3 regions of the Erwinia sp. V71 genome follow, and region 2 is predicted to be linked to each of the others. Evidence: predicted binding sites of a transcription regulator. Region 2 holds the regulator's gene; each other region holds the start of a gene.
The links. Region 2 encodes PhoB, which activates phosphate uptake and scavenging genes when phosphate is short. Its sites were predicted from a motif close to CTGTCATAAAACTGNCNNAT; they were not measured.
Positions count from the first base shown of each region.

Region 1: a site for PhoB is predicted at 1,986-2,005, ahead of uvrB (excinuclease ABC subunit UvrB). Genes of this name have one in related genera too.
Region 3: a site for PhoB is predicted at 2,443-2,462, ahead of glpT (glycerol-3-phosphate transporter). Genes of this name have one in related genera too.

Region 1 covers NZ_CBFFRK010000001.1:78,027-84,144, forward strand. Annotated here, with positions in the region: gene uvrB (excinuclease ABC subunit UvrB) at 1-1,760, opposite strand, end outside; gene ACSZO1_RS00385 (ATP-binding cassette domain-containing protein) at 2,681-3,397, shown strand; gene bioD (dethiobiotin synthase) at 3,434-4,108, opposite strand; gene bioC (malonyl-ACP O-methyltransferase BioC) at 4,105-4,860, opposite strand; gene bioF (8-amino-7-oxononanoate synthase) at 4,844-5,995, opposite strand; gene bioB (biotin synthase BioB) at 5,995-6,118, opposite strand, start outside.
Region 2 covers NZ_CBFFRK010000053.1:6,138-12,255, forward strand. Annotated here, with positions in the region: gene ACSZO1_RS12520 (PstS family phosphate ABC transporter substrate-binding protein) at 1-728, opposite strand, end outside; gene phoR (phosphate regulon sensor histidine kinase PhoR) at 748-2,061, opposite strand; gene phoB (phosphate response regulator transcription factor PhoB) at 2,076-2,765, opposite strand; gene sbcD (exonuclease subunit SbcD) at 3,027-4,250, shown strand; gene sbcC (exonuclease subunit SbcC) at 4,247-6,118, shown strand, end outside.
Region 3 covers NZ_CBFFRK010000077.1:567-6,684, reverse strand. Annotated here, with positions in the region: gene metR (HTH-type transcriptional regulator MetR) at 1-750, shown strand, start outside; gene ACSZO1_RS15285 (DUF1456 family protein) at 839-1,315, shown strand; gene ACSZO1_RS15280 (carboxylate/amino acid/amine transporter) at 1,348-2,211, opposite strand; gene glpT (glycerol-3-phosphate transporter) at 2,602-3,951, shown strand; gene yigL (sugar/pyridoxal phosphate phosphatase YigL) at 3,996-4,796, opposite strand; gene pldB (lysophospholipase L2) at 4,863-5,858, opposite strand; gene rhtB (homoserine/homoserine lactone efflux protein) at 5,964-6,118, shown strand, end outside.

The sequences.
Region 1 (6,118 bases), on a different contig from region 2:
TGCGGCACAATGCCGTGTTCTTCGTTGTACTTCGCCTGCTTCTCGCGGCGACGTTCGGTCTCTTCAATCGCTTTCGCCATCGACGGCGTTATGCGGTCGCCATACAGAATCGCTTTACCATTGATGTTACGCGCCGCACGGCCAATGGTCTGGATCAGTGAACGTTCGGAACGCAGGAAGCCCTCTTTATCGGCATCGAGAATCGCCACCAGCGACACTTCCGGCATATCCAGCCCCTCACGCAGCAGGTTGATGCCCACCAGCACATCAAACTCCCCGAGACGCAGATCGCGGATAATCTCCACACGCTCAACGGTATCGATATCCGAGTGCAGATAACGCACCCGCTCGCCATGCTCGTCAAGATACTCGGTGAGATCTTCCGCCATACGCTTGGTCAGCACGGTCACCAGCACACGCTCGTTGATAGCCACACGCTTGCGGATCTCGGAGAGCAAATCGTCCACCTGCGTCGCGACAGGACGCACTTCTACCAGCGGATCGAGCAGAGCGGTCGGACGCACCACCTGATCAACAATATCGCCGCCGGATTTCTCCAGCTCGTAGTTGCCCGGCGTCGCCGAAACATAGATCGTCTGCGGTGCCAGCGACTCAAACTCTTCAAACTTCATCGGGCGGTTATCCAGCGCCGACGGCAGACGGAAGCCATACTCCACCAGCGTTTCTTTACGCGCGCGGTCACCGCGGTACATCCCACCCAGTTGCGGAATGGTGACGTGGGATTCGTCCACCACCAGCAGGCCATCAGCAGGCAGGTAGTCAAACAGCGTCGGTGGCGGCTCGCCCGGCCCGCGCCCGGAGAGGTAACGCGAGTAGTTTTCAATCCCGGAGCAGTAGCCCAGTTCGTTCATCATTTCTAAATCAAACTGGGTGCGCTGCGTCAGGCGCTGCTCTTCCAGCAGCTTATTGTTTGCCAGCAGCACCTGACGGCGCTCTGCCAGCTCCACTTTGATCTCTTCCATCGCCTGCAGAATGCGCTCGCGCGGCGTCACATAGTGGGTTTTCGGATAAACGGTGAAGCGCTGAATCACTTCCAGCTGCTGACCCGTTAACGGGTCAAACAGCGACAGGCGCTCCACCTCTTCATCGAACAGCTCAACACGCAACGCGATTTCGTCCGATTCCGCCGGGAAGATATCGATCACTTCACCGCGCACGCGGAAGGTGCCACGCTGGAACGCCTGGTCATTGCGGGTATATTGCAGTTCCGCCAGACGACGCAAAATGGCGCGCTGATCGATAATCATGCCGCGCGTCAGGTGCAGCATCATTTTCAGGTAAAGATCCGGATCGCCCAGACCGTAGATTGCTGAAACTGAGGCGACCACCACTACATCGCGCCGTTCCAGCAGCGCTTTGGTGGCCGACAGACGCATCTGTTCAATATGTTCGTTAACCGAGGCGTCCTTTTCGATAAAGGTGTCGGAACTCGGCACATAGGCTTCCGGCTGGTAGTAGTCGTAGTAAGAGACGAAATACTCCACCGCATTGTCGGGGAAAAACTCTTTCATTTCGCCGTACAACTGGGCGGCCAGCGTCTTGTTTGGCGCCAGCACCATGGTTGGCCGGTTCAGATTGGCAATCACGTTGGCGATGGTAAAGGTTTTGCCCGATCCAGTGACCCCAAGCAGTGTCTGATGGGCAAGACCATCTTCCAGCCCCTCTTCCAGACGGCGAATCGCCTCTGGCTGATCGCCGGACGGTTTAAATGCGGAGTTAAGTTTAAATACTTTGCTCATTGACGGACTACCTGAAGAAGAAGATCGCGCGAACCGGAGTGTAATTCTACTCGCCCTGGCTAATTTTTCCAGCACAAAAGACTGGATATAATTACAGCCATTTTGCCTAATGCTTCGCCAGAAAGCAAAGCGGAACTTTTACTCGCCATTATTGGGCAAATGCCTGTCACGCGTTGCGCAAGGTTATCCCCAGAAGGGTTGGTTCTTTAACATTTGTCAAGCACACTGTCGCGAAACCGTCATCTAAAAAAAGCCGGAAAAGCCTCAGGCTTGCTTTTCGATAACATGTTGATTTGATATCAGTTGTTTCCAGGGGCTGGATTCGCACCAGTTAGAGCGCAAGCCGCGTCCGCTCTCGTCTGTAGCAGGTTTTCAGAATCTAATGCACATGGTTATCCACAGGAATAGTGGATAACTGATGACAGCGCCCGAAACATCAGCTGTGTATAAATATCCCTTGCCCCTTCTTAACGGGGCAAAATATTTTTTTTTCGCTTTTTTTCAGCTTTGCTTAGCGCCAGCAGAAGTAAGAGATGCACAACTTTGTCTGAGATTCCAGTACCTTTTACCATTACCTTGTGTGATTACTGCTGGTGCGAAAATGTCACGTCAGCGACACTTTGCACCACCCTACAGGCAGGTCAGGCACTGCAACAGTGCAGCCACTCTGTTTCCCCTACGCAATTGTTTAGCGTCTCTCATCATTGATAGCGTGTTACATCGACCCTTCGCGTAAAAAAACCACCGCTGCACCATTTCTGGCCTGTTAATTGCAACACCTCAGTACCACCTCGCGCTTTCGGCAGACCAGAACAATAAGTACGCAGCGGAGGCCAAACGTTGTACGCCATTTTATGACGGTTCGTTACAGGCCAGGGACGACGGCACCATCGCAATATTGTCTGGAAGGAGAGTGTCAGATGTTAAGTTTACGGGCAGTAAATCAGTTTTATGGTCAGAACCATATTTTATGGGACGTTGACCTCGATCTGCCGCCGGGCACCTGCACCGGCGTGCTGGGTCGCCCTGGCATGGGCAAAACCACACTGGTCAATTGCATTATGGGCAATGTACCGGTTAACAGCGGCAGCATGACCTGGCAGGAAGCGGGCTCGCCGCCGCAAAACCTGCTGCTGCAGCCGATGGAAACCCGGGTACGTATGGGGATCGGTTATGTCCCGCAGGGGCGGCAAATCTTCTCGCAGCTGAGTGTCGAAGATAACCTGCTGATCGCTCTGCTGGCGGGGCAGGATGACCGCCACCGTGCCATCCCGCAGATGGTTTATGATCTGTTTCCGGTACTGTGGTCCTCACGCCACCAGCGCAGCGGCGAACTGCCCTCCCACCAGCAGCAACAGCTGGCGCTGGCGCGCGCACTGGTGCTGCAACCCAAGCTGCTGATCCTTGATGAGCCGATTGAGGGCATGTCACCATGGCTGGAAGAGGAGATGGGTAATCTGATTCACCGCCTGAACCACGATTTCGGCCTGACGATTCTGCTGCTGGAGCAGCGTCTGTCGTTTATTCGTCGGGTAGCGGATTACTTCCTGCTGCTGCATTGCGGGCGCAATGTGGCGCAGGGCAAAGTGGCGCAGCTGGATGACAGCATGGTGAATATGTGGCTGGCGGTGCCCTGAACGCGCGGGACGGAGAACATCGTCCCGCGCACCAGGTTACTCAGGCAGACGCAGATAACCGCCCAGCTGGTCAAATGACGCGCTGTCGGTAAGATACGGAATTTCGCCGAGGAATGGCGCCTCCAGCAGCCGTTGCAGGATTGTCAGGTACTCCTGATGACGTCTGCCCGGCGGTTGTATATCGCTGGCAATCCAGCCCGCAAAAGGCAGCCCTGCGGCGGAAATCGCCTGCGCGGTCAGCAGCGCATGGTTGATACAGCCGAGACGCATCCCCACCACCAGAATCACCGGCAACTGTTCCGTTACCACCCAGTCGGCATAGCTGTGCTGCTCAGAGAGCGGCGTAAACCAGCCTCCGGCCCCTTCGGTTAACACCCAGTCTGCCTGCGCGCTGAGATGCGCCAGCCCGGCAGACAGCCGGGAAAAGGTGATCGGCTGACCGCTTTCGGCGCTGACAATATGCGGCGATGTCGGCTCAGAAAATGCCAGTGGATTCACCTCCTCATACGCCAGCGGCAGCGCGCTGTGTTTCTGCAAGGTCAGCGCATCACTGTTACGCAGCCCGTCAGGCGTCATCTCACATCCCGACGCTACCGGCTTATAGCCCACAGCACGCCAGCCTGCACGGACTGCCGCCTGCAGCAACGCGCTGCTGGCGACGGTTTTCCCCACTTCAGTATCGGTTCCGGTTACAAACCAACGTTTAGTCACAACGAAATCACTCCAAACACTAAATGGTAACTGAGCAGACAACCCCGCTCGTCGCGTCGCCAGGCGCTCTCCAGCTGCTGCAGACGCTGCCGCGTCATCAGCCCGTGGCGACGTCCTTCATGCAGATGCGTGGCGCCGATGCCTTTCAGCGAGTGCATCGCGGCCAGCACATCGGGAAACGCCAGCGTCAGATGCTGCTCACTCAACTGCACGTGATGATGCGCGCAGGCAGCAGTAATCTGCTCCATGCTCAGAAAACGGTTTACATGCCCGGCATCATCAATCTGCCGCCAGGCATCGCGCACTTCGCTAAGCGAATCTGCCGCCAGCGTCGAGAACAACACCGTGCCGCCGCGTCGCGTCACCCGGCACAACTGATTCAATGCATGGGACAAATCATCACACCAGTGCACCGCCAGGTTGCTCCAGCACAGGTCCACTGCACCATCGGGTAGCGGTAACGCATCGATATCGCCCTGCAGATAGCGATCGGCGCTGTGGCGGCTTTCGGCTTCCGCCAGCATCGCCGCAGAGAGATCGAGCGCCGTCACCTGCAACCCCTGCTGCTGCCAGCGCTGACTAAACCAGCCAGTGCCACAGCCCGCATCCAGTACGCTGCGATACCTCGTGACATCCGCCAGCGTCATCAGTTGTTCGCCACAGCGTCGCTGCAGTTCGGCATGCTGCTGGTAACTTTGCGCCGCGCGGCCAAACGCATTCGCCACCGCCTGTTTATTAACCTTTGGCGTCATACAGCGTCTCCAGTAATGCATCAATATCCTGCGCCTGATGGCGGGCATTGAGGGTAATGCGCAACCGCGCGGTGCCCGGAGGTACGGTGGGCGGACGGATCGCCGTGACCCAGCAGCCGCGCTGACGCAGCTGACTGGCCAGCGCCAGCGCCTGCTGGTTATCACCGATAATCAGCGGCTGAATCGCGGTGGAGGACTCTGCCAGGCGGAACGGCAATCCCTGCGCACCGCGCCGGAAACGGGCAATGTTTGCCGCCAGTTGCTGGCGCAACTCGTCACCCTGCTGCACCGCCTGCAATGACGCCTGCAGCGCACAGGCCTGCGCGGGCGGCATTGCGGTGCTGTAGATCAGATGACGGGCAAACTGTAGCAGATACTCCGCGGTATCCTCATCGCACAGTACCGCCGCACCGCTGAGACCAAAGGCTTTACCAAAGGTCACGACCAGCAGAGGCGGCTTCACCTGCTGCTGCCAGCAGCTGCCGCGCCCCTGCTCGCCCACCACGCCGATGCCGTGCGCATCATCCACCAGCAGCCAGCTGCCGCTTTGTTGCGCCAGTTGCTGTAAGGCCGCCAACGGTGCGCTGTCGCCGTCCATACTGAACACACCCTCGGTCACCACCAGCGTGTCGCCCACTTCCTGTGGTGTCAGCAGTTTTTGCAGACTGGTGGCCTGATTGTGGGCAAAACGGCGCAGCGCCGCCGGGCTATGGCTGGCGGCTTCCAGCAGCGAAGCATGCGCCAGCTTATCGGCAAAGATGCGGTCCTGTTTCCCCGTTAACGCGGCAATCAGCGCCTGATTAGCGGCAAAACCGGAGATAAACAGCAGCGCACGTGAATACCCCAGCCAGTCCGCCAGTTGCGCTTCCAGTTCCGCGTGCGGGCGGCAATAACCGGTGATATGCCCGGAACCGCCTGCGCCGACGCCGTATTGCTGCGCCCCCTGCTGCCAGGCGGCAATCAGTCGCGGATCATGACTTAAGCCAAGGTAATCATTGCTGGCGAAATTGCGGTAACGCTGCCCTTCCACCGCCAGCCAGCGCGCATCGCCCTGCTGATTGATAATGCGCTGGCGCAGACGACCAGCGGCGCGCTGTTGCTGTAGCGCGTCGCGAATACGGTGTTGCCAGCTCATCAGACTGCCGCGTTATAAAACAGCTCAGTGTCGGCGTGCAACAGTTGGCCCGCCAGCGCCTGCTGTTGTTCGTTGTCGCCTGCGGCGGTGGTGGTATGTTCCGGATTCAGACCCAGCTTGCGG
Region 2 (6,118 bases):
ATGCTGTCACTGTCTGGCATCACCGCAGGGACACCGGCTCTGGCACTGATCGCGAGGGTTTTTACCCCGCTAAGATGAAAGCCCATGCTGGCGTAGCCTATTCCGCCCAGCGAGGCCGCCACCGCCTGCACCACCGCCGCCGACCCCGGATATTCGCTGACATCCTGGCGGAAATCGCCGCCGCACAGTGCCTGCTGTTTAAAGAACCCCCAGGTACCGGAGGCCGAATTGCGCCCAAAACGCTGCAGCGCACGCTTCTGCCACTCCGGCGAAGCCAGCTGCAAATCGCCCCAGTTTTGCGGCGTGGTGGTTGCACCACAGCGTCGTGTCACCGAGAACACCGCATCCAGCTGCTGTCCACTGATCTCATTCAGCGGGTTATCCTGGTTAACCACCACCACCAGCGCATCCATCGCCACCGGCACCGCCAGTGGCTGATAACCATATTTACTGGCAAACAGCTGACGTTCGCCCGCCAGCATCGGGCGGCTCATCGCCCCCAGCTGCGCAGCGCCCGCCGCCAGTGCGACCGGGGCAGTCGACGACCCCGCCGCCTGAATCTGCACATTAACGCCTGGATACTGGCGATTAAAATTCTCGCCCCACAGCGTCATCAGATTACCCAGCGTGTCAGAACCGACACTGGTGAGATTCCCCGCCAGCATCCCCTCTTTCGCCTGTACCGCCGCTGACAGCAGCAACAGTGCCGTCAGTATCAGCTTCTTCATGCTTCGCGCCCGTTAATGATCAACGCTTTGCATTCTCCGCTACTTCCGCCGGGACAATCAACCTTGCCGCCAGAGTAAAACTAAAACAGGTCTGAATATCCGGCACGCTGGTGATTTCCAGCCGCGAATTATGGTGGCTCAGCGCATGCTTGACGATCGCCAGCCCCAGCCCGCTGCCGCCGGTCGCCCGCGAGCGGGCCTTATCCACCCGATAAAAACGTTCGGTAAGGCGCGGAATATGCTCGGCGGCAATGCCAGGCCCGTTATCTTTCACCGTAAAGTGTGCGCCCGTTTTGTCGCGCAGCCAGCTGATATCAATGCGGGTGCCTGCCGGCGTATGATTCACCGCGTTATACACCAGATTCGAAATCGCACTGCGCAGTTGCTCATCATTGCCGAACACCCGCAAATGCGGATCGGTATGGAAATGAATGTCATGCCGCCCGTTGCTCAGGGTTTCCGCCTCGCGCTGTAACATACGCAGCATCATTGGCACATCCACTTTTTCCTGCAAATCAATGGCAGGCGCCGCTTCAATACGCGACAACGTCAGCAGTTGCTTCACCAGGCTGTCCATACGCCGTGTCTGCTCCTGCATGGTGTGCAACGCTTTACTGCGCGTCTGCCCTTCCAGCACCGAGTCATTCATCATTTCCAGATAGCCCTGCAGCACCGTCAGTGGCGTGCGCAGCTCGTGGCTGACATTGGCAAAGAAGTTACGTCGTGCCCCTTCCAGCTGGTGCATCTGCGTGACATCACGCGCCACCATCAGCCACTGGCCTTCACTGTAAGGCATCACGCGAAACTCTAAATGACGATGCTGATTCAGCACCAGCGTCAGCGGACGGGCAAAATCGCGCTGGCGTAAATAGCGGGAGAATTCAGGATAGCGCAGCAGGTTAAGGATATTCTGGCCATTATCCTCAGGCCAGCGCAGACCAAGATGCTGCTGTGCCAGACCATTACACCAGAAAATATTGCCCTCTTCCGTGGTCAGCACGACGGCATCGGGCAATGACTCCGCCCCGCTGCGAAAACGTTTAATCAGATTGCCCAGTTCACGCCGGCGGCGGCGATTACGCAGCTGCATTTGATAGAGGCCGTAAAACAGCGGCTCCCAGCTGGCGTGTCCGGCAGGTGGTGTCATGGTGCGGTCGACCCACAGCCAGTGTGACAGGCGTAATAAGTTGTAGCAGTGCCAGCCCAGCACACCCAGCACTGCGACCAGCAACCACCACGGCAAATAGCCGAACAGCAGTCCCAGCAACAGTGCGGGCAGGCAAGCCAGCACCAGCTCCAGTACTAATCTCTTCCAGGAGAGGCGTTCCAGCACGGTTCAGACTCCGATCAAAAACGAGCGGAGAAACGATACCCTGTTCCGCGCACCGTTTGAACCATACGATCGTGACCGGTGACTTCCAGCGCCTTACGCAAACGACGGATATGAACATCGACAGTGCGATCTTCAACATAAACATTGGTGCCCCAGACATGGTTCAGCAGCTGTTCGCGGCTGTACACGCGTTCCGGGTGCGTCATAAAGAAATGCAGTAATTTATATTCGGTTGGCCCCATCTCGATCGGTGTGGTTTCGGCCATCACACGATGCGACGACGGATCAAGACTCAGCCCCTGCATCTCAATCACCTCTTCCACCGCCATCGGTGAAATGCGACGCATCACGGCTTTAATGCGTGCCACCAGCTCTTTCGGTGAAAACGGCTTGGTAATGTAATCATCGGCGCCCACTTCCAGCCCGCGCACGCGATCTTCTTCTTCGCCACGCGCGGTCAGCATCACTACCGGGATTTCGCGCGTCATCGCTTCGCGCTTCAGATGTTTAATAAACTGAATGCCGCTACCACCCGGTAACATCCAGTCGAGAAGGATCAAATCTGGCCAGGGCTCGATCAGTAAGCTCACTGCACTGTCATAATCTTCCGCTTCGATAGGTTGATAGTCATTTTGCTCAAGAACGAAACACAACATCTCACGGATTGGGGCTTCATCTTCGACTACCAGAATGCGCTTAGCCATTGTTACTCCTGCTGATGTGACCCTTTGTCACTGGAATTCGCGGCGTCATTATGCGTCAGTTTTATGACAGATTTATGAAAAATGCACGGGCTAAAAAATGCGCTGTCATACTTTTGTGACGCCGGATTCAGCGTGGCGTCATCAGGTTTCCGGCGGCGGAATCATTCCGCTTCGGCAAAGCGCATCTGCACGCTGCATTATGACGCAAGCAGCCTCTCTGTTTATAATCGCCCTCTCGCGTTAGCTTATGCAGGGAATCTTATGCGCTTTATCCACACCGCCGACTGGCACCTCGGTCAGTTCTTTTATACCAAGAGCCGCGCGCCGGAACATCAGGCGTTTCTCGACTGGCTGATCGACACCGCTGAAACACAGCAGGTGGATGCGATTATTGTCGCCGGAGATATTTTCGACAGCGGTGCGCCGCCAAGCTATGCACGCGAACTGTATAACCGCTTTGTAGTGCAGCTGCAGCGCACCGGCTGCCAGCTTATCGTGCTGGGTGGCAACCATGATTCGGTCGCCACGCTGAATGAATCACGTGAGCTGCTGGCCTGCCTGAATACCCGGGTGATCGCCGCCGCCAGCGAACAACCGGAACAGGATCAGGTGTTGTTGCTGAATGACCGTCAGGGCCAGCCAGCGGCATTATTGTGTGCCATCCCATTTTTACGCCCGCGCGATATTATGCGCAGCCAGGCGGGCCAGTCCGGACGCGAGAAACAGCAAAGCCTGCTGGAGGCGATTCGCGCTCACTATCAGCGCTGCTACGACCATGCCGTGCAGCAGCGTGACTCGCTGGGACTGGCGTTGCCGATTATCGCCACCGGCCATCTGACGACGGTAGGCGTCAGCACCAGTGATTCGGTGCGCGATATCTATATCGGCACTCTCGACGCATTTCCGGCGCAGGCTTTTCCGCCTGCCGACTATATTGCCCTCGGCCATATTCACCGCGCACAACGCATCGCCAACAGTGAACATATCCGCTACAGCGGCTCGCCGATCCCGCTCAGTTTCGATGAACTGGGCAAGGAGAAAAGCGTCTTTCTGGTGGAGTTTAACGGCAGTGAGCTGGCGCGAGTTGAACCACTGATCATCCCGCAGACGCAGCCGATGAGCATGATTAAAGGCTCGCTGGCGGAAATCGAACAGCAACTACAGCAATTCGCTGCCGCGCCGGCAACGGTCTGGCTGGATATTGAAATCGTCACGCAGGATTACCTGAATGATATTCAGCGGCGGATTCAGGAGCTGACCGCCGACCTGCCGGTCGACGTGGTACTGCTCCGCCGCAGCCGTGAACTGCGTGAGAAAACCATTGCCCGCCAGCAAAATGAAACGCTGAGTGAGCTGAGTGTGGAAGAGGTGTTCAGCCGACGGCTGGCACAGGAAGCGCAGCAGGATGAGACGCGTCAGCAGCGGGTCCGGCATCTGTTTGCCACCACGCTTGACGCCGTGCGCCGGCAGGAGCCACAGCCATGAAAATTTTAACGCTGCGCTTTAAGAATCTGAACTCGCTGAAAGGTGAATGGAAAATCGATTTCACCGCCGAGCCGTTCGCCAGCAACGGCCTGTTTGCCATTACCGGCCCGACCGGTGCCGGGAAAACCACCCTGCTCGATGCCATCTGCCTGGCTCTGTATCACCAGACCTCACGGCTGGGCGTCATCACCCAGTCGCAGAATGATTTGATCACCCGAGATACGGCGGAATGCCTGGCGGAAGTGGAGTTTGAAGTAAAAGGTGTCGCCTGGCGCGCGTTCTGGAGCCAGAACCGCGCACGCGGCGCGGTGGATGGCAATCTGCAGGCGCCGAAAGTCGAGCTGGTACGCTGCGCAGATAACAGCATCGTCGCCGATAAGGTCAATGACAAACTGAAAATGACCGAAACCCTCACCGGCCTCGATTTTAACCGTTTCACCAAATCGATGATGCTGTCTCAGGGGCAATTCGCCGCCTTCCTTAACGCCAAAGCCAGTGAACGCGCAGAACTGCTGGAAGAGCTGACCGGCACCGAAATCTATGGCCGCCTGTCGATGGCCGTGTTCGAACAGCATAAAGCGACACGCATCGCCCTGGATAACCTGCGCGCCCACGCGTCAGGGATGGCGCTGCTGGAAGAAGAAACACGCCAGCAGTTGCAACAACAGCTGGAGCAACTGACAGAGCAGGAGCAAGTGCTTACCCGCTCGCTGACAGAATACCAGCAACAGCAGCAGTGGCTGGAGCAGCAGCAGAAGCTGCAGCAGGAGATTAGCGCACTGGAGCAGCAGCTGAGTGCATTAACGGAGCAGCAACAGCAGTCATCCCGTCATCTGATTACCCTGAGCGAACAGCAACAACAGGCAGAAGAGGCGCGTAAACAGCTGGCGCAGCAACGTCAGCAGCAGGAAACGCTGATCAATGAGCAGGTTCAGCCGCTGGATCACCAAATCACCACGCTCCAGCAGCAGTACGGCGAGCTGGCGAAAACGCTAAGTGAGCACCAGCTAACCCAGCAGCAAAAGCAGCACAGTCAGCAACAGCTGCAGCAGGATCTGCACACACTGAAGCAGCAACGCCAGCAGCATCAGCAGTGGCGCGAACAGCACGCTCAGGTGGCAGAGTGGGGACCTTCGCTACTGCTGTGGCAGGAACGCCTGACCCAGTTGCAGAAAAGCGAGCAGTCACTTACTGCGCTGCAACAGCGGGTACAGCAACGTCAGACGGCGCTCGGGCAACACCATCACGCGGTTCCTCTGCCGGATGAACAGCAGCCAGAAGCTGAACTGCGTACTGCGTTAGCGCAGTTACAGCAACAACGAACCGCGCGACAAAAGCTGGCGCTGTTGTCACCACAAATTATCCAGCTGACACAGCAACAGCAGAAACAACACGCTCAGTTGCAGACGCTGTCACAACAGCTTGCTGTCGATGAACAGCAGTTGCTGAAACTGCGTAATGCTTATAAAGAGAAAAACCAGCACTATCAGGATCTGGATGCGCGCTGCAAACTGGAGCAGAAAATTGCCGATCTGGCGCAGCACCGTGCGGCGTTACAGCCAGATCAGCCCTGCCCGCTCTGTGGTTCCCGCGAACATCCGGCGATTGCCGAATATCAGGCGCTGGAGCTCTCGGTCAACCAGCAACGTTTAGCCGAACTGGAAAAAGATAAACAGCGCCTGTACGAAGAAGGCACGGCGAAAAGCGAGCAGGTTAAGCTCAGCAACACTCAGCAACAACAACTGCAACAGGAGCTGGAGCAGAGCACGCAACACCTGGCGCAACTGCAGCAACACTGGCAGGCGTACTGCCAGCCGCTGGCGCTGACGATTGACGCACAGGATGCCGCCGCCGTTAACGGCTGGCTG
Region 3 (6,118 bases), on a different contig from region 2:
TTGCTGCAGCTGGCGGAACAGGTGCTGCCGCAGATTCAGCATGCGCTGCAGGCCTGCCATGAGCCGCATCAGACCACGCTGCGCATCGCGATTGAGTGTCACAGCTGCATCCAGTGGCTGACGCCCGCGCTGGACAATTTCCGTCAGAGCTGGCCGCAGGTGGTGATGGACTTTAAATCGGGCGTAACCTTCGACCCGCAACCCGCGCTGCAACAGGGTGAGCTGGATGTGGTGCTGACTTCGGACATCCTGCCACGCAGCGGTTTGCACTATACGCCGATGTTTGATTTCGAGGTGCGGCTGGTACTGGCGCCAGACCATCCGCTGGCGCAGGTGGAGCATATTTCACCGGACGACCTCGCCAGCGAGGTACTGATGATCTATCCGGTACAGCGCCAGCGGCTGGATATCTGGCGTAACTTCCTGCAGCCCGCTGGCATCAGCCCGGTGCTGAAAAGCGTCGACAATACCCTGTTGCTGATTCAGATGGTGGCAGCGCGTATGGGGATTGCCGCCCTGCCGCACTGGGTGGTGGAGAGTTTTGAACATCAGGGGCTGATTGTGACCCGTACGCTGGGTGAAGGCCTGTGGAGCCGGTTGTATGCCGCCGTCCGCGATGGCGAGCAGCGTCAGCCCGTGGTCGAAGCGTTTGTGCGTTCGGCGCGCCAGCACGCCTGCGAACATCTGCCGTTTGTACGTGATGCCTCGCGCCCGGGCACGCCACTGCCGATCTCCGCCAGCCAGCTCTGACCGCAGCGAGTGTGTTTAATCACTCCCCTGCGACGAGGCAATGTGTATAATGCGCGCCATTGCCTGTGACAGATAAAGAGATTTCAGCATGACCAATAATGACGTATTACGCAGCGTGCGCTACATACTGGACCTGAGTGACGCCAAAATGGTCGCCGTTCTGGCGCTGGCCGGGAGTGAAGTCTCTGTCGAAGAGATGCGGGCGTTTATGAAGAAAGAAGAAGATGAAGGTTACCGTCCGTGCCCGGATATTGTCATGGGACTGTTTCTGAATGGCCTGATTTTCTCTCTGCGCGGAAAAAGTGAGGACTCACCCACGCCGTCCGTCGAGCGCAAGATGAATAACAACATCATCCTGAAGAAACTGCGCATCGCCTTTAACCTGAAAACTACCGATATTCCTGACATCCTGAACCGGGCAGATTTTGCCGTTTCTCAGGCGGAAATTGGCGCCATCTTCCGTACCCCGGGCCATAAAAACTACCGTGAATGCGGCGACCAGATCCTGCGTAATTTCCTGAAAGGGATGAAACTGAAACTGCGCCCTGCAGCAACCAAAGCCTGATCATCGGGAGCGCAATCGCGCTCCCGCATCACTTAGCTGGCGGGACGATTCCCCACCACCCAGCGTTTATGCACCCACAGCGAAGCACAAATCACCGCCGCGCCGATCAGGAAACTTGGCCAGTGTGGCTGTTCCTGCCAGATAGCCAGGTTGACCAGCAGCCCTGCCGGGACATGCATATTGTTCATAATGCCCAGCGTACCGGCATCCACCTGCGTTGCGCCGTAGTTCCACATAAAGTAGCCCAGTCCGGACGCCGCCACGCCCAGCCACACCAGTACGCCCCACTGCAGGGTGGTGGTGGGCAGTTTGTTCGGATTGCCCCACAGGGTCCAGGCGACGATGGCGACCACCAGCGCACCCATATAGAACCAGGAAAACGCGGTGTGCTGCGGCATCGGGCGCACTTCCTGCAGGCGCTTATAGCCGACCATGCCGATAGCAAAGGTCAGGTTCGCCAGTTGCACCAGCATCAGACCAAACCAGAAGTGATCGCTCACTTTGTCATAACGGATAATCGCCGCACCGATCACCGCCAGCAGTGCGCTAAAGGCATAACCCGGGCGAATGCTGCGTTTGCTGAGCAGATCGTAAATCAGGGTGACATACAGCGGCGTCAGCACGGTGAACAGCAGGAACTCCGTGACGCTCAGGTAGAGGTACGCCTGGAAGCTGAACAGATACATGATGCCCAGCTGCATTGAGCCGACCAGCATATACAGCAACAGCGTGGAAAGCTTATAGCCACGCCAGCGCAGGAAAGGCACAAATACCAGTGCTGCCAGCGACAGGCGCATCAGCACCGAGAACCAGCTGTCGACCTGGCCTGCCAGATATTCGCCGATCAGGCTAAAGGAAAACGCCCAGAGAATGGTGGTAATAATCAGTAAGACCACAATAACGCATCCATCAGAAAAAGAAGGCGCTATTGTAACCAATTGCCATCAATGGCAGGCGACTATTTGGTTGACATCAGAGCAAATAATCAACAACTAAAATGTTGCATTAAGAACACAAACACTCACTAAACGAAAGACATGACAGAGCGTACGGTTATAACGTGACATGCATGGAAAACAACACAAACCCTGTCTCCATTTGATACGCCCGCCATCATTGACACAAAAATGTAATAAAACTGAAACATTTGTGTGCTCACTCACAGTCATTTCGGATTTAACTCAGTATAATATGCGCGAAATGGAACATTTCAGTGACACCAGCGGCATTGCCGTAACAGGAACCCCCTCCGTTTTGGATAAATAAAAACAGGCTATGGAGCCCACATGTTAAGTATTTTTAAACCTGCACCACACCAGCCGCGCGTAGCTGACGATCGGGTCGATCCGCTCTATCGTCGTCTGCGCTGGCAGATCTTTATCGGTATTTTCTTCGGCTATGCCGCTTACTATCTGGTTCGTAAAAACTTTGCTCTCGCCATGCCGTATCTGGTGGAACAGGGCTTCTCACGTGGCGATCTCGGCTTTGCGTTATCCGGTATCTCTATCGCTTACGGTTTTTCGAAATTTATTATGGGTTCGGTCTCTGACCGCTCTAACCCGCGCGTGTTTCTGCCCGCCGGGCTGATTCTGGCCGCCGCGGTGATGCTGCTGATGGGCTTTGTGCCCTGGGCCACCTCCAGCATTATGGTGATGTTTGTGCTGCTGTTTGTCTGTGGCTGGTTCCAGGGTATGGGCTGGCCGCCATGCGGACGCACCATGGTGCACTGGTGGTCGCAGAAAGAGCGTGGCGGTATTGTTTCGGTATGGAACTGCGCACATAACGTCGGCGGCGGTATTCCGCCACTGCTGTTCCTGCTGGGGATGGCGTGGTTTAACGACTGGAAAGCCGCGCTGTATATGCCAGCTTTTGGTGCCATTCTGGTAGCATTGATCGCGTTTGCACTGATGCGCGATACCCCGCAATCCTGCGGTCTGCCGCCGATTGAAGCGTATAAAAACGACTATCCGCCAGACTACGACGAAAAACATGAAGAAGAGCTGACTGCGAAGCAGATCTTTATGCAGTATGTCCTGCCGAACAAGCTGCTGTGGTATATCGCGCTGGCGAACGTGTTTGTCTATCTGCTGCGCTACGGCATTCTGGACTGGTCACCGACCTACCTGAAAGAAGTGAAACACTTCTCGCTGGATAAATCGTCCTGGGCCTACTTCCTGTATGAATACGCGGGGATTCCCGGCACTCTGCTGTGTGGCTGGATGTCGGACAAAGTGTTTAAAGGCAACCGCGGCGCGACGGGCGTGTTCTTTATGACGCTGGTGACCATCGCCACCATCGTCTACTGGATGAACCCGGCAGGCAACCCAGGCGTTGATATGGCCTGTATGATTGTGATCGGCTTCCTGATTTACGGTCCGGTGATGCTGATTGGCCTGCATGCGCTGGAACTGGCGCCGAAGAAAGCGGCAGGGACGGCGGCAGGCTTTACCGGTCTGTTTGGTTATCTCGGCGGCTCCGTGGCGGCAAGCGCCATCGTCGGCTATACCGTTGATTACTTTGGCTGGAATGGCGGCTTTATGATTATGGTCGGCGGCTGTGTGCTGGCGGTGATCCTGCTGGTGATGACCATGCTGAGTGAAAACAAACACAAGCAACAGTTACAACAACAGCAGTAATGCGCTGCGGGTGGTCAGCAAAGGCTGACCACCCGGTTGCCGTATCAGGCCAGGAACAGTTTACGCAAATAGCGCGGCACCGCATCTTCACCGTTACTGCCAATCACTTCCAGCTCCGGCAGCAGGTCTTTCAGTCGCTGATGGGCGTTGCCCATAATGCAGCCCTTGCCCGCCATCGACAGCATCTCTTTATCATTCATACCGTCACCAAAGGCGACGCACTCTTTCAGTGAGTAACCCAGCGTTTTGGCTACTGCTTCCAGTGCATGCCCTTTCGACACGCCGCCTGCCATCACTTCCAGACAGGTTGGCATGGAGAAGCTGACATTCACCCGGTCGCCCCAGCGCGCCAGCATCGCCTGTTCCAGTGGCAGTAACTTGTCGGCATCATCACAGGTAAAGAACACTTTGCTGATGCCGTCGGTTTCCAGCATACCTGGCTCAAACAGCGTGTAATTAAACACTGACTCGCGGAAATAACGTTTCTCTTCCGGGCGGTGGCGATTCAGATACCACTCATCATTGCGATAAACGTTGGTCAGAATCTCCGGGTCGTTGTATTTAATGGCAAACAGATCGTTGGCAATATCAGCATCGAGGTTATGGCTGAACACCAGCTCTCCCGCCATATTGTGGACGCGTGCGCCATTCGAGGTGATCATAAAAGCGTCGATACCCAGGCCATCGCGCATCTGGGCAACATCAATATGATGACGTCCGGTAGCAAAGACAAAATGAACGCCGCGTTCGGTTAATAACTGCAGTGTTTCGCGGGTGTAGGGCGTCAGACGGTGATCGGGTGACAGCAGCGTGCCATCGAGATCAGATGCAACAACGTGATACATAATGCGGTCAAACCTCTGGTTGAAAAATGATATCAGGCGAACCTGACAGAACTCTGAGTAAGGTTGCTAACTCTGCCGCGCGAAAAACTCCACGATGGCATCTAAGGCTTCGGCGCGCATATCGTCCCTTTCAAACAGGATCTCGTGGCGCGCGCCCGCAATAACCCGAGGTTTTCCCCCTTCGCAGGGATGACCCGCTGCCGCCATCGCCTCGCAGAACAGATCCTGTGAGCGATTGTCGACAATCTTGTCCTCCCCCGCCTGCAACAGCAGTACCGGCGTCTCAATTGCAGGTACTCTGGTCAAAATATTTTTGCCCGCCAGCACCCCTTCACGCACCCAGTGATACGTCGGGCCGCCGACCCGCAGGCCAGGATCATCGGCGTAAAAGCGCAGATTACGGCGGTAGCGCTCGCGACTGTGCGTCAGCATATTGATGCCAAACGGACGCGGTCGCCATTTACCCGTACCGAGCGCATAGCCTTCACGCAGTGCCGGACGCTTTTCCGTCCAGTCGAGAATGCGGCTCGCCATCCACGCCGGCACTGGCAGATAGATACCAAACATCGGTGCAGCCAGCGCCACGGCATTCAGCGCCTGTGGCTGACGCGCCAGAAACAGCGTCAGGATAGCCCCGCCCATCGAATGCGCCAGTCCAAAGCGCTGGTCATATTTCGGGTTGTTGGCGATTTCCCGCTGCCACAACGACTCTAAATCATCGACATAGTGTTCAAACGCCGCCACATGGCCGCGATGTGAATCCTGCAACAGACGCCCGGATCGACCCTGACCACGATGATCGATAATGATCACATCGTAGCCGCAGTGAAACAGGTCGTACGCCAGCTCCGGGTATTTCACGTAGCTTTCAATACGCCCAGGCACCAGCAGGATCACCTTATTATGTTGCGGTGCAATGAAACGCACATAACGAATGGCGATATTTTCCACGCCCGCAAACTCGCGCTCCTCCCGGCGATGCCAGAAATCGAGCAACGGTCCGGTGGCGAATGCGGCAAAGGCTTCCTCACGGGTCGGCCAGCCGTTTTGATGCTTCGTCATCGGCAGGTATTCTCATCGGTGCCAGGCTGGTTCACGCAGGCCATAGCAGAACGTTCGACAATGGCGTATTGTGTCACAATTCTGCGCACTCAGGGAGTTTTACCCATGACCATCGAATGGTGGCTGACGTATTTATTAACCACCTGCATTCTTAGCCTGTCGCCCGGTTCCGGCGCGATCAATACCATGAGCACCGGCATCAGCCACGGCTATCGCGGCGCGGCAGCGTCCATCACCGGTTTGCAGGTCGGGCTTTCGCT